Regions from separate parts of the Bacillus cereus group sp. BfR-BA-01430 genome, predicted to be linked through region 2. Evidence: riboswitches for the same ligand, from Rfam matches in the RefSeq annotation. Region 2 holds a riboswitch; each other region holds the start of a gene.

Region 1 (4,220 bases), on a different contig from region 2:
ATATTGAAAAAATGAAAAATCCGAAAAATGAATTAGCGTATCGAGCATTTTACAATGCGACAACATACGTTTGGGGGCCACCTGGAACAGGGAAGTCGTATAATTTATCACGGATTATTTCTGCGCATTATCAAAAAGGAAAATCAGTTCTTGTATTAGCTCATAGTAATGCGGCAGTGGATGTGTTGATGAGCGAAGTTACGAAGCAAATGGAGAAGAAGAATAAATGGACGCCAGGAGAAATTGTTCGTTACGGTTTTAGCCAACATGAACATATACGTAATCACGAGACATTACTTGCTTCAAGACTTGTGGAAACGACAAATGGTTCATGGGGGGAAGAAAGACTTTATTTAGAAGAGATGCGTCAAGATTTGCGTGAAAAAATACTATCTTATAAAGCGACTGCTTCTGATAAGAAACGTATGCAAGAAATTGAAGGTGAACTTCGAAAACAGAGGGCGAAAATGAAAGAAGTAGAAAGAGAGTATATTGAAAATGCACAAGTAATTGGTGCGACATTATCAAAATGCGCAATTGATGCGCTGATTTATGAACGCACATTTGATTTAGTTATAGTAGATGAAGTCAGTATGGCATATGTTCCGCAAATTGCTTTCGCAGCTTCACTTGGAAAACGAATTGTCATCTGCGGAGATTTCTTGCAGCTGCCGCCAATCGCAATGGCGAACCATGAGCTTGTTCGAAAGTGGCTTGGTGAAGATATATTTTATCATGTGGGAATTGTAGAATCTGTTAATCAATCAGAAGCACATCCCAATGTATATATGTTGCAGGAACAAAGACGGATGCATGCGGATATCGCAAAATTTACAAATTCATTTATATATAAAAATAGAGTCTATGATCATCCGTCTGTTTCAAAGCGTAAAGAACTAGCAAAATTACAACCGTTCGCAAACGAGGCAACTGTTTTATTTGATACAAGCTTAATGGGGGCTTATTCTTTAAAAGATGCTGCTTCCGGATCGCGTTTTAATATGATGTCTGGCTTAGTGGCGATGCAAATGATTTTAATCGGAGTATTAGATGGTGTTCAATCCATTGGTGTTGTGACGCCATATCGAGCGCAGTCCCGCTTTTTATCAACATGTATAAGAGAGATATTGCAAAAAACGAAATATCAAAATGTGCCAGTTTTAGCAGCAACAGTTCATAAATTTCAAGGTTCTGAAAGGGATATGATACTATTTGATACGGTTGATAGTTACCCACAAGAGCGCCCTGGTGTACTATTTTTTGATCATAAAAACCATCGCCTTGTGAATGTTGCCGTAACAAGGGCGAGAGGGAAGTTCATTCAACTGTCAGATTGTCAATATATGCGTAAAAATCTTTCAAGAAAACAAGCATTATCACAATTAACGGCTCATATAGAGCGCCACGGAAATGTGTATGATCGCACAACGTCACGTCAAGTATGGGAGCGGAAAATTACGAAGCGCTTACGTTGGTTTATGGAAATGAATTTAGAGGAACCGAAAGGGTTGCTAAAAGATATTTTGGCGGCAAAACGAAAAATTGTTCTATCGTTGCCAAGTACAAGAAAAATCGATAAGAGAGTATGGCAAGCGTTAATGCGCACGAATGCACAAGTAATAATTTATAGTGATGGCCCTATTCCGTTAAAAAACGCAAGAGTACAAAGACAAAATAAATCATTCCCGTTTGTAGTCATTGATGATGAAATTTTTTGGGCAGGAGCTCCGTTAACATCGCAAATGATGTTTGAAGGGAGCCCGGAATTTCCGTATATATGTGCAAGATTGCAAGCACCTGAAACAATTGGTGTATTAACAGGATTTTTAGATATTCGGTAAAATCCGATAGGAATTCCTTGACATTTACTCGGAATAACAATAGAATAAAAATAATTTAATATAATTTTATGAAAATTCTTATCACGAGAGGTGGAGGGACTGGCCCTATGAAGCCTCGGCAGCGGATTCTTTATGAATACTGTGCCAATTCCAGCAAGTAATAGACTTGAAAGATAAGAAAGAAGCGTAGTTTGAATGTATATGCGAAAGCCTCTTTCTATCTTTTAGGAAAGAGGCTTTTTTTACGTGTAAATAAAAGGAGGAGTAAAGGGAATGGGAACAACACAAGTAACATCACATCGTAACATCATTCAAGAGAGTATTGAAAAAAACAAAGAAAAGTATATTCAAACAAGCCATGCTATTCATGCGAATCCTGAAATCGGTAATCAAGAATTTTTCGCATCTCGAACGTTAAGTTTACTACTCGGCAGCGCAGGATTTCAATTGCAACACAATATCGCTGGACATGAAACGGGTTTTATTGCAAGGAAAAGTTCAGGGAAATCAGGGCCTACAATCGCCTTTTTAGCAGAGTATGATGCATTGCCTGGACTAGGTCATGCTTGTGGTCATAATTTAATTGGAACAATTAGCGTGGCGGCAGCGATTGCTTTATCAGAAACGCTTGAAGAGATTGGCGGTGAGATTGTTGTGTTTGGTACGCCAGCGGAAGAAGGGGGACAAAATGGAAGTGCAAAAGCTAGCTATGTGAAAGCAGGATTATTTCATCATGTTGATGCGGCGCTTATGATTCATCCTAGTGGAAAAACAGCAACAACAAGTCCGTCTCTTGCGGTAGATCCACTTGATTTTCACTTTTACGGGAAATCAGCGCATGCAGCAGCTTCACCGGAGGAAGGGATTAATGCATTAGACGCCATTATTCAACTGTACAATGGTATTAATGCACTTCGCCAACAGCTACCTGCGGATGTGAAAATTCACGGTGTGATTACAGAAGGAGGAAAGGCTCCAAATATTATTCCAGATTATGCAGCGGCTCGTTTCTTTATTCGTGCAGCAACGCGGAAAAGATGTACAGAAGTGATGGAAAAGGTGAAAAATATTGCACAAGGAGCGGCATTAGCTACTGGGACAACAGTAAAAATAGATCCATTTCAAAATGAAATTGATGAGTTGCTTATAACAAAAACATTGAATGAAGTAGTTGCTGAAGAATTAGAATTGCTTGGAGAAATCGTGCATCGAAAAGAAAGATTTGGTATTGGATCAACAGATGCAGGGAACGTCAGTCAAGTTGTTCCAACAATCCATCCATATATCAAAATTGGTCCAGACGATTTAATCGCTCATACGAATGAGTTTAGAGAAGCCGCTCGTTCTGAACTGGGAGATAAGGCGCTCATTACAGCTGCGAAAGCGCTCGCTTATACAGCATATCGTTTAATGACAGAAGAAGGAACGCTTGAGCAGGTGAAAGAAGAATTTAAAGAAGTGAAAAGAAATCAATAAAAGAACGGGGAAGAAAGAAGTTTGAAGGTATCTTTAAACTTCTTTCTGTTTTTTATAAAATATGAAATCCGTACAAAAGGAATCGAGTAGATTCATGAGAAAATGAGAAAGAGTACGTACAGCTGGATTGTGTCGCTCATAATCCGAAGTTAAATGTTTTTTACCAAAAGCACGGATATAAATATCGAAAAGATTGAACAAATAACTTTTCATTCAAGATTATTTCTTACAGTTCTCTTATATCCTTTCAGTTGTTATTCAAAATATTACAGTAAAAAAGGAATATAAAATATTTGTGCAGAATATTTAGAAAACTGGAGGTGTAAGAGAAATGAGTCAAATTGAATTAGAAAACAAAGTCTTAAAAGCAACAGCAGAGAAAGGAATTATCATTCGTTTCATTTTCGCTAGTTTTGTGGGAATATTTCTGTTTTTTGTGCCTGTTACAATCAATGGTACTTCATCTATTATGATTGACCATATTGTATCGTGGATTCGATCAGCCACTTCATTAACTGTACCGTATTATGCTTTTGGTGTGATGGTAATTGGTGCGATTTATCCTTTTTACACGAAGAAATGGAAGGCATCATTTGTGGATATTTGCTTTTCTTTTTTGAAAGTGATTGGAGTTATATTTGGGGCATTATATTGTTTGAAAGTAGGACCAACTTGGTTTTTTGCGCCGGATGTAGGACCATTTTTGTATGAAAAGTTAGTTATATCAGTAAGTTTACTCGTTCCAATCGGTTCGGCATTTTTATCGCTATTAGTAGGATATGGCTTACTTGAATTCATCGGTACGTTTTGTCGACCAATTATGAGGCCGTTATGGAAGACGCCAGGGCGCTCTGCGATTGATGCGGTTGCTTCATTTGCTGGAAGTTATTCAATTGCTCTTCT
Region 2 (4,220 bases):
CGGACATCCAAAGCTATTTAATATTTCAAGCGAAGGTGTTGTTCCATCAATCGCCCGCAATACCTTTTCTGAATCGTCCATATTCGGAATAGCTTGTAATAAACTTTTCGTATACGGATGCTTCGGTGACTTAATAACTTCTTGAATCGTCCCTTTTTCTACAACACGGCCGCCATACATCACAACAACTCGATCTGCTACTTCACGCACAAGCGCAAGATCATGTGTAATTAATAGAATACTTGTATGTTGTTTTTCTTTTCTCTCTTTTAATAACCCCATAATTTGTTTTTGAATTGTTACATCCAGCGCTGTTGTCGGCTCATCTGCAATTACGAGCTTTGGGTGACAAGCAAACGCAATTGCTAAACAAATGCGCTGCCTCATACCGCCACTTAGTTGATACGGATATTGCTCAAAACGCTTTTCTGCTTCATGTATGCCTAAATCATTTAATAACTGAATCGCTATTGCTTTTGCTTCTTGTTTTGATTTCTTTTCATGCTGCAAGATCACTTCTGTAATCTGTTTTCCTACTTTCATTGTTGGATTTAATGAAGAAAGTGGGTCTTGAAATATAAAAGAAATATCTTTTCCTCGTATGTGATTCCATTCAGCTTCTTGCAAGTTTGTTAATTCGCTATTTTGAAAAGAGATTTTCCCTTCCTCAGGGCGAATTGACTCTTGATTTAAGCCAATAATCGATTGTGCTGTTACACTTTTTCCCGAACCACTTTCTCCTACAAGTGCAACAATTTCACCTTCATGAATGGAAAAAGAAACATGTTTTACAATCGGTTGTTTACGATCCTCTTTTTCAACGGCTAACGTTACGTTTTCTAAAGATAAGAGCTGCCCCATGTTTTTTCCCCTTTCGATTTTGTTTCACAATTTTTGGATCAATCGCATCCTGCAAACCATCTCCAATCACATTAAAAGCGAACATAATTAACGCAATTAGTAACGCTGGGAAAAAGAGTTGCCACCATTCCCCACTTAACAATGTTCCTAGTGCATCGTTTGTCATCGTTCCCCAACTTGCTGCTGGCGATTGTACACCCAATCCGATAAAACTTAAAAATGATTCTGAGAAAATAGCAGATGGAATCGTAAAAGATAAATTCACAATAATAATTCCAGTTAAATTCGGGATTAGGTGTTTATAAATAATTTTCATATGAGATGTTCCTAATCTCTCAGCGGCAATGACAAATTCTCTCTGTTTTAATGAAAGCACTTGCGCTCGTACAAGACGTGCCATTCCAATCCAACCCGTTAATGCAAGAGCAAGAATAATTGTAAAAAGCCCTGGTTTCATAACAATCAATAGTAAAATAACAATTAATAAATACGGTATACCATACATCACTTCGATTCCTCTTACAATCCACTCATCAATTAACGTACCGAGACGATTACGTCCTCTCACATAACCACTAAAACCACCAATCAGTACACCTAAACCGATATCAAGTGCTGCTGCGATCAATCCGACTGCTAATGAAATTTTTCCACCAGCCCATGTTCGTGCCCAAATATCTCTTCCTAAATCATCTGTACCGAACCAATGTTCACTACTTGGTTGTAGATTTGTTGCTTCTTTTATTTGTTCATTTGCACTATATGGCGTTAAACTTTCTCCGATAAGAGAGAAAATAACGATTATAAGCAAAGTGACTATCCCTATCATTGCTATTGGGTTTGATATGAGTTTTTGAAATACTTCCTTTTTCCGACTAATCGTTTGCTGTTCTTTATTAGCAGTTAATGCTTTCTTATCTTCCGCCGTCAATAGCTGATCATCGATTTCGTAAGCCCCCATTTTAATTTCCCTCCTCACGTAATAGAACGAATGCGCGGATCAATCATACGATGAATGATATCCGTAACGAAAATACATGTAATGAGCAGTGCACTATAGAAAATAGTTGTTCCCATGATAACTGGATAATCTCGGTTAAAAATACTATCTACAAAATATTTTCCTAACCCTGGAATAGAAAATATTTTCTCAATCACGAATGTTCCTGTTAACAAGCCAGCCATAAGTGGTCCGACAAAAGTAAGAACTGGAACAATAGCATTTCGAAGCGCATGTCTTATAATAATTGTTCGAATCGGTATTCCTTTTGCACGTGCTAGTTTAATATACTCACTTTGTAAAACTTCAATCATATTCGAACGAACAAATCTTGTAATAACAGCAATCGGTCCAAGCGCTAACGCAAAGGAAGGTAATATAGTATGAGCAAATGTTCCCCAAGAGGCAACCGGAAGCAACTCAAATTGAATTGCAAACAACTGAATAAATAACGGCGCTAAGATGAAACTTGGGATTGAGATACCTAAAATCGCCAGTAGACTCACACTATAGTCAATTATTTTCCCATGATATAAGGCCGCAAAAGTTCCAGCTGCAATTCCAACTAACAACGAAATAACAAATGCTTGTAATCCAATAACAGCAGATGGACCAAAGCCAGTTGTTATGATTTCTGCTACTCCTTGACCCGTGGACTGAACAGATTCTCCAAAGTCAAAATGAATAACCCCTTCCAAGTAAGCTACATATTGATTCCATAAAGGTTCATCGAGGTGATATTTAGCCCTCATATTTTGGACAACTTCCTCAGGAAAAATCTTTGCATCTGATGAAAACGGATCACCAGGTATAATATGCATAATTAAAAAAGTAGCTGTAATAATAATCCATAGTGTAAACACCATAACTGATAGTTTTTTTACAACATACACCAATATAACCCCCTAAACACATAAATTTACTTTGTTTTATTCGCAAATTTTTGCCAATTCCTCTCCTTATCCCGCAATATAAAAAGCCTTGATCTTAAAAAATAAGATCAAGGCTTTTTAATCTATTCTATGCCTATCACTTATCTTTCAAGCTTTGGTTGCTTGCTGGAATTAGCACGGTATTCTTCTTTCAGAACCCGCTGCTGAGGTTTCATAGGGCCAGTCCCTCTACCTCTCTGGATAAGTAAATTACTATATTATTCTGTAGTTCGAATTGTATATTTTGAATTATAATTCTGAAAAAACAAAAAGTCAATCCAAATGGATATTTTTAGAAAAATCAGTTTTTGCATTTTTACTTAATAGGAATATCTATCTTTCCATTCTATCGACGTTTCGACAAGAAATAATCTGCCATATACAAAACTAACCTTGCAATATGCAAGGTTAGTTTTGTGCTTCTTTTTGAAAACGTTTATAGTATGTAGAAGCTGTTGAAAAATGAACTTCTATATCACGAATTAATGATGAGTCTTCTTCTTTTGCTAATTGATCTAGCTTTTTCATCGCTTGTTCTGTTTCGTTTAAGAACCCTACATATAACTTATGCTCTTGTTCTTTTGACTTTGGTACGCGAATTTCTGTACGAATATGCTCAATGTCTTCTAACATGCTCTTTGTTACTTTCTGAACATCTTCTTTAAATTGCTTGTTGGATATCGATTTCCCGCCTTTTTCCTTCGCTTGTCCCCATAATTGCAAAGATTGATTTAATTCCTTATTCATTTTCTCATCATACTTTTCATGTACACCTTGATATACCTTCATAGCTTCTTTTTCATCTGCTGATTGTTGCACATTTTCTTTTGTTTCCTTTGTATGTTGATTTCCACCGCACCCTGCTAAAAGCAGCATGCTCCCAAGCAAGGCTGCGCCCCATAATTTTTTCATCTTTTACTCTCCTTTTATCTACCTGACAATCTTTCTATAGAAACTTACGTCATATCTCCACTTGTTATTATAACGAGAACACTTCACACTTTGCACTTTTGACCGTCATTTTCTATGCACATACCATCATTTTTGTCACAGTATCGTCACTTTATGCAGCCAATCTCACCATAGTTATCATGCGAAAAGAGGTGATTCAATTTATGTTTGAATCACCTCTTTTTTATGCGTCTATATCTTGTTTTTCCTGCAACACAAGTTTTCTTTCACTAGGCTTTGCCATGAGTAAATAGCATAAAACGGCGCCTACTTCACATAACGCAATAACAACACCCATAGGAAACGCTGTATTACTTCCCCCGATACCTACTAAAGGTGCAACAAGTGCCCCGGAGATAAATTGTAGTAGACCCAGTAATGCAGAAGCTGTTCCAGCCGCTTGTTTTTGATTTCTCATCGCAAGCGAAAAACCTGTTGTTGATACAACACCGACACTCGACACAACAAGAAATAAA
Region 3 (4,220 bases), on a different contig from region 2:
TACAAATGTAGGAGAACAAACGATATTATCTCGAACAGGTGGTGCACCAACATTAGCAATCGGAATGGCTTATATCTTTTCACAAATATTGGGCGGTACAGCGATGATGGCATTTTGGTATCACTTCGCCATTTTATTTGAAGCACTATTTATTTTAACGACAATTGATGCAGGAACACGCATAGGCCGTTTTATGATTCAAGATATATTAGGGCATGTATATAAGCCGTTTGCAAGAACAGATTCCACAGTAGCAAATGTGACCGCCACAACATTATGCGTATTAGGATGGGGTTACTTCTTATATCAGGGAGTAGTGGATCCTCTTGGTGGCATTAATACATTATGGCCACTCTTCGGTATTGCTAACCAAATGCTAGCTGGAATTGCTTTATTACTTGGAACAACTATTTTATTCAAAATGGGTAAAAAGCTATACGTTTGGGTAACGCTTATCCCAACAATCGGATTGCTAATTGTAACAATGACAGCTGGTTATCAAAAGCTGTTCCATGAAAATCCTAAAATCGGATTTTTATCGCATGCAAAAGTATTTCAAGGTGCACTAGATGAAGGAAAAATAGTAGCACCAGCAAAAAATATCGCACAAATGAAACAAATCATTTTCAATGATTATATTGATGCGGCACTTTGTGGAATTTTCATGTTAGTCGTCATAGCAGTTCTAATTTCTGCAATTCGTATATGGATTCGTGTGTTGCAAAACAAAGCTACACCATTAAAAGAAGCACCATATATTCCAAGAGATGAAAGTGAGTCGAGAAATTATGCTTAAAAAATTAGGAAACATATGGGGAGCAAGAAAACAATTCATTAGCTTGCTTGTTGGCGTTCCAAGTTATGAAACATATGTCACTCATATGAAAGAAAATCATCCTGGAGATCCCATTTTATGCCGAAAACAATTTTTTGCAGAGGCACAAGAAGCAAGATTTAATGCAAAAGGCGGAAAAGTATCAAGATGTTGTTAAGAAGAAGAGCGGGGTTTCGCTCTTCTTCTTCGGTTTACGTTTCACGTGGAACAGAAAAAAATAAAGCTACCGTTTGATAGCTTTATTTTTGCGTCGTTATACAAGTTCTTTTCCGGCAAATTTACGATATGCACCGTGATGTGTTGGGCCTACATATTCGTTGATTTTAAACGAATGACGAATCGCCGCAGTAATGAATTCCTTCGCAACTTTTACAGCTTCTTTTACAGATTTACCTTTTGCAAGTTCAGCTGTAATGGCTGCTGAGTATGTGCAACCTGCACCATGTGTATTTGTTGTATCAATTTTTTCTGATTCTAAAAGTTCAAATGTTTCACCATCATATAATACATCAATTGCTGTTTCTGTACCTAATTTGTTACCGCCTTTAATCAGTACATATTTTGCACCTAAAGCATGAATTTTTTTCGCTGCTTCTTTCATGTCTGCAAGAGAAGTAATTTTTACACCGCTTAATTGATATGCTTCAAATAAATTTGGTGTTACAATTAATGCTTTTGGTACAAGAACATCACGTAAGCAGTCATTTGTTTCAGGATGTAAAGCTTCGTCTGCTCCTTTACAAACCATAACTGGATCTACGACAACGTTTTTTAGATTATGTTTTTCGATTGTTTCAGCAACCATTTCGATAATCTCTACTGATCCAAGCATACCTGTTTTTAATGCATCTACACCGACACCTTCAATTGTTGTTTCTAATTGTGGTTTTAATGTAGAAACAGGGATAGGAAATACGTTATGTGCCCAGCCATTGTGTGGATCCATTGTTACGATTGTTGTAAGAGATGTCATTCCGTATACACCAAGTTCTTGGAATGTTTTTAAATCCGCTTGCATTCCGGCACCACCGCTTGTGTCAGAACCAGCAATTGTAAGTGCTTTATTTAATGTCATTGTAAAAGCCCCCTCAGGTGATATAATGATAACTGCATTTTTAATCATTATATCAATGTTGTGAATAAGTACAAAGTAAAAAAGTGGATTGTTCCCTTGAAAGGATATCTATTTTTTATTATAAACTGGAAATTTATGTTCATTTAAATAAAAAGTTGCTTTTTATATATGTAGCAGGATAAAAATGTTGATGGTATCTACAGATTCAGTACCAACAAAAACGATTACAGGCATTTTTGGATTCATAACGGGAAGTGTTGTTCAATAAAGATTTAAAGTCAATTGTTGAGGAAGAACTAGTAGAAATACTAGAGGATTTCTAAGAAAATGGTAAAAGGACGTTTGGAGAAAGAGACAAAGATTAGGGGCCAATGCTATTGTTGGTCTGCGCTTTGAGATGACCGCTGGGCAAGGGTTGACAGAGTGAATCGGTTATGGCACAGCTGTGATGATAAAGTAGTTACTAAGAGATACTTGTTTGTTATTGTTATATAGGATATGAAAAACAGTATAGTTATATAATTTTAATTTTTTGAAAAGAAAAATAAACAGTTAATATATTGTTTTGTAAAGATTCAGTAAATAAATTGACATTAGAAAATAATTGCTATAAAATCATTGGTAATTGCATAGTCTTATCAAGAAAAGGTGGAGGGACAGGCCCTATGAAGCCTTGGCAACAGCCGAATATCGGAATTGTGCCAAATCCTGCAGGTAATAAATCCTGAGAGATAAGAAGGAATTTTAGAGCGTGTTTTTAAACTGCTTCTTTCTCATTCAGGAAAGAAGCAGTTTTTTTATTTGTTTTATATAAGAAGGGAGTATGAGAAATGAGCGAATCATGGGGAAAAGGAACAATCTGTGTGCAAGGGGGATATACACCAAAGAATGGGGAGCCGCGCGTTCTACCACTTTATCAAAGTACAACATATAAATACGACACATCAGATGATTTGGCGGCGCTTTTTAATTTAGAAGCAGAAGGGTATATCTATACACGTATTGGGAATCCGACAATTGCAGCATTTGAGCAGAAGTTAGCGGAACTAGAGGGTGGTGTAGGCGCTGTTGCAACAGCTTCTGGCCAGGCTGCTATTATGCTTGCTATTTTAAATATTTGTAGCAGTGGTGACCATTTACTTTGTTCTTCAACCGTTTATGGAGGGACTTTTAACTTGTTTGGAGTTAGTTTGCGTAAGCTTGGGATTGATGTTACATTCTTTAATCCGAACTTATCCGCTGATGAAATTGTGGCACTTGCCAATGATAAAACAAAGCTTATTTATGCAGAATCACTTGGAAATCCAGCTATGAACGTTTTGAACTTCAAGGAATTTTCTCGTGCTGCAACAGAACTAGACGTACCGTTTATTGTTGATAACACATTAGCAACGCCATATTTATGTCAGGCGTTTGAGCATGGAGCAAATATTGTAGTTCATTCTACAACAAAGTATATTGATGGGCATGCAAGCTCATTAGGTGGCGTTGTAATTGATGGAGGGAATTTTGATTGGACGAATGGAAAATATCCCGAACTTGTAGAACCTGATCCAAGTTATCACGGTGTAAGTTATGTACAGGATTTTAGGGAAGCGGCATATATTGTGAAAGCGCGTGTTCAATTATTAAGGGACTATGGAAATTGTATGAGCCCATTTAATGCATATATTAGCAATATTGGTTTAGAAACGTTGCATTTGAGAATGGAACGTCATAGTGAAAATGCTCTTGCAATCGCAAAGTGGCTTTCTAAGCATGAGCGTATTGAGTGGGTCAATTATCCAGGATTAGAGAGTAACGAAAACTATTCATTGGCGCAAAAATACTTATCAAAAGGTGCAAGTGGAGTTTTAACGTTTGGAATTAAAGGCGGACTAGAAGCGGCGAAAGAATTTATCGCAAATGTGAAATTGGCAACGCTTGTAACACATGTCGCAGATGCAAGAACTTGTGTGATTCACCCTGCTAGTACAACACATAGACAGTTAACGGAAGAAGATCAACGTTTAGCCGGTGTTACGTCAGATTTAATTCGTTTATCAGTTGGTATAGAAGATGTTTCTGATATTATTGCTGATTTGGATGCAGCTTTAATTGGGGGCAAAACACATGCCAATCATAATTGACAAGGATTTACCAGCTCGTAAAGTGTTGCAAGAAGAAAATATTTTTGCCATGACAAAGGAGCGAGCAGAAACACAAGATATTAGAGCTTTAAAAATTGCAATTTTGAACTTAATGCCCAAAAAGCAAGAAACCGAGGCGCAATTACTTAGATTACTCGGTAATACGCCCCTTCAATTAGAT

What was found. A riboswitch is a leader RNA that binds a small molecule or an ion and turns the genes downstream of it on or off. The one in region 2 is predicted to bind S-adenosylmethionine.
Region 1: another riboswitch for S-adenosylmethionine. It lies ahead of MR058_RS06840 (M20 family metallopeptidase); the one in region 2 lies ahead of MR058_RS18770 (ABC transporter permease).
Region 3: another riboswitch for S-adenosylmethionine. It lies ahead of MR058_RS17225 (bifunctional O-acetylhomoserine aminocarboxypropyltransferase/cysteine synthase); the one in region 2 lies ahead of MR058_RS18770 (ABC transporter permease).

What each region holds. Positions count from the first base shown of each region.
Region 1 covers NZ_JAKUEW010000002.1:463,157-467,376, reverse strand. The annotation lists gene MR058_RS06845 (AAA domain-containing protein) at 1-1,841, shown strand, start outside; SAM riboswitch class I at 1,917-2,021, shown strand; gene MR058_RS06840 (M20 family metallopeptidase) at 2,115-3,317, shown strand; gene MR058_RS06835 (YjiH family protein) at 3,649-4,220, shown strand, end outside.
Region 2 covers NZ_JAKUEW010000014.1:31,188-35,407, forward strand. The annotation lists gene MR058_RS18760 (ABC transporter ATP-binding protein) at 1-861, opposite strand, end outside; gene MR058_RS18765 (ABC transporter permease) at 818-1,822, opposite strand; gene MR058_RS18770 (ABC transporter permease) at 1,837-2,754, opposite strand; SAM riboswitch class I at 2,892-3,001, opposite strand; gene MR058_RS18775 (hypothetical protein) at 3,202-3,705, opposite strand; gene MR058_RS18780 (multidrug effflux MFS transporter) at 3,929-4,220, opposite strand, start outside.
Region 3 covers NZ_JAKUEW010000011.1:86,432-90,651, forward strand. The annotation lists gene MR058_RS17210 (carbon starvation CstA family protein) at 1-796, shown strand, start outside; gene MR058_RS17215 (YbdD/YjiX family protein) at 789-992, shown strand; gene pdxK (pyridoxine/pyridoxal/pyridoxamine kinase) at 1,089-1,910, opposite strand; partial or broken gene MR058_RS23725 (heavy metal-binding domain-containing protein) at 2,095-2,337, shown strand; SAM riboswitch class I at 2,543-2,648, shown strand; gene MR058_RS17225 (bifunctional O-acetylhomoserine aminocarboxypropyltransferase/cysteine synthase) at 2,741-4,039, shown strand; gene metA (homoserine O-acetyltransferase MetA) at 4,023-4,220, shown strand, end outside.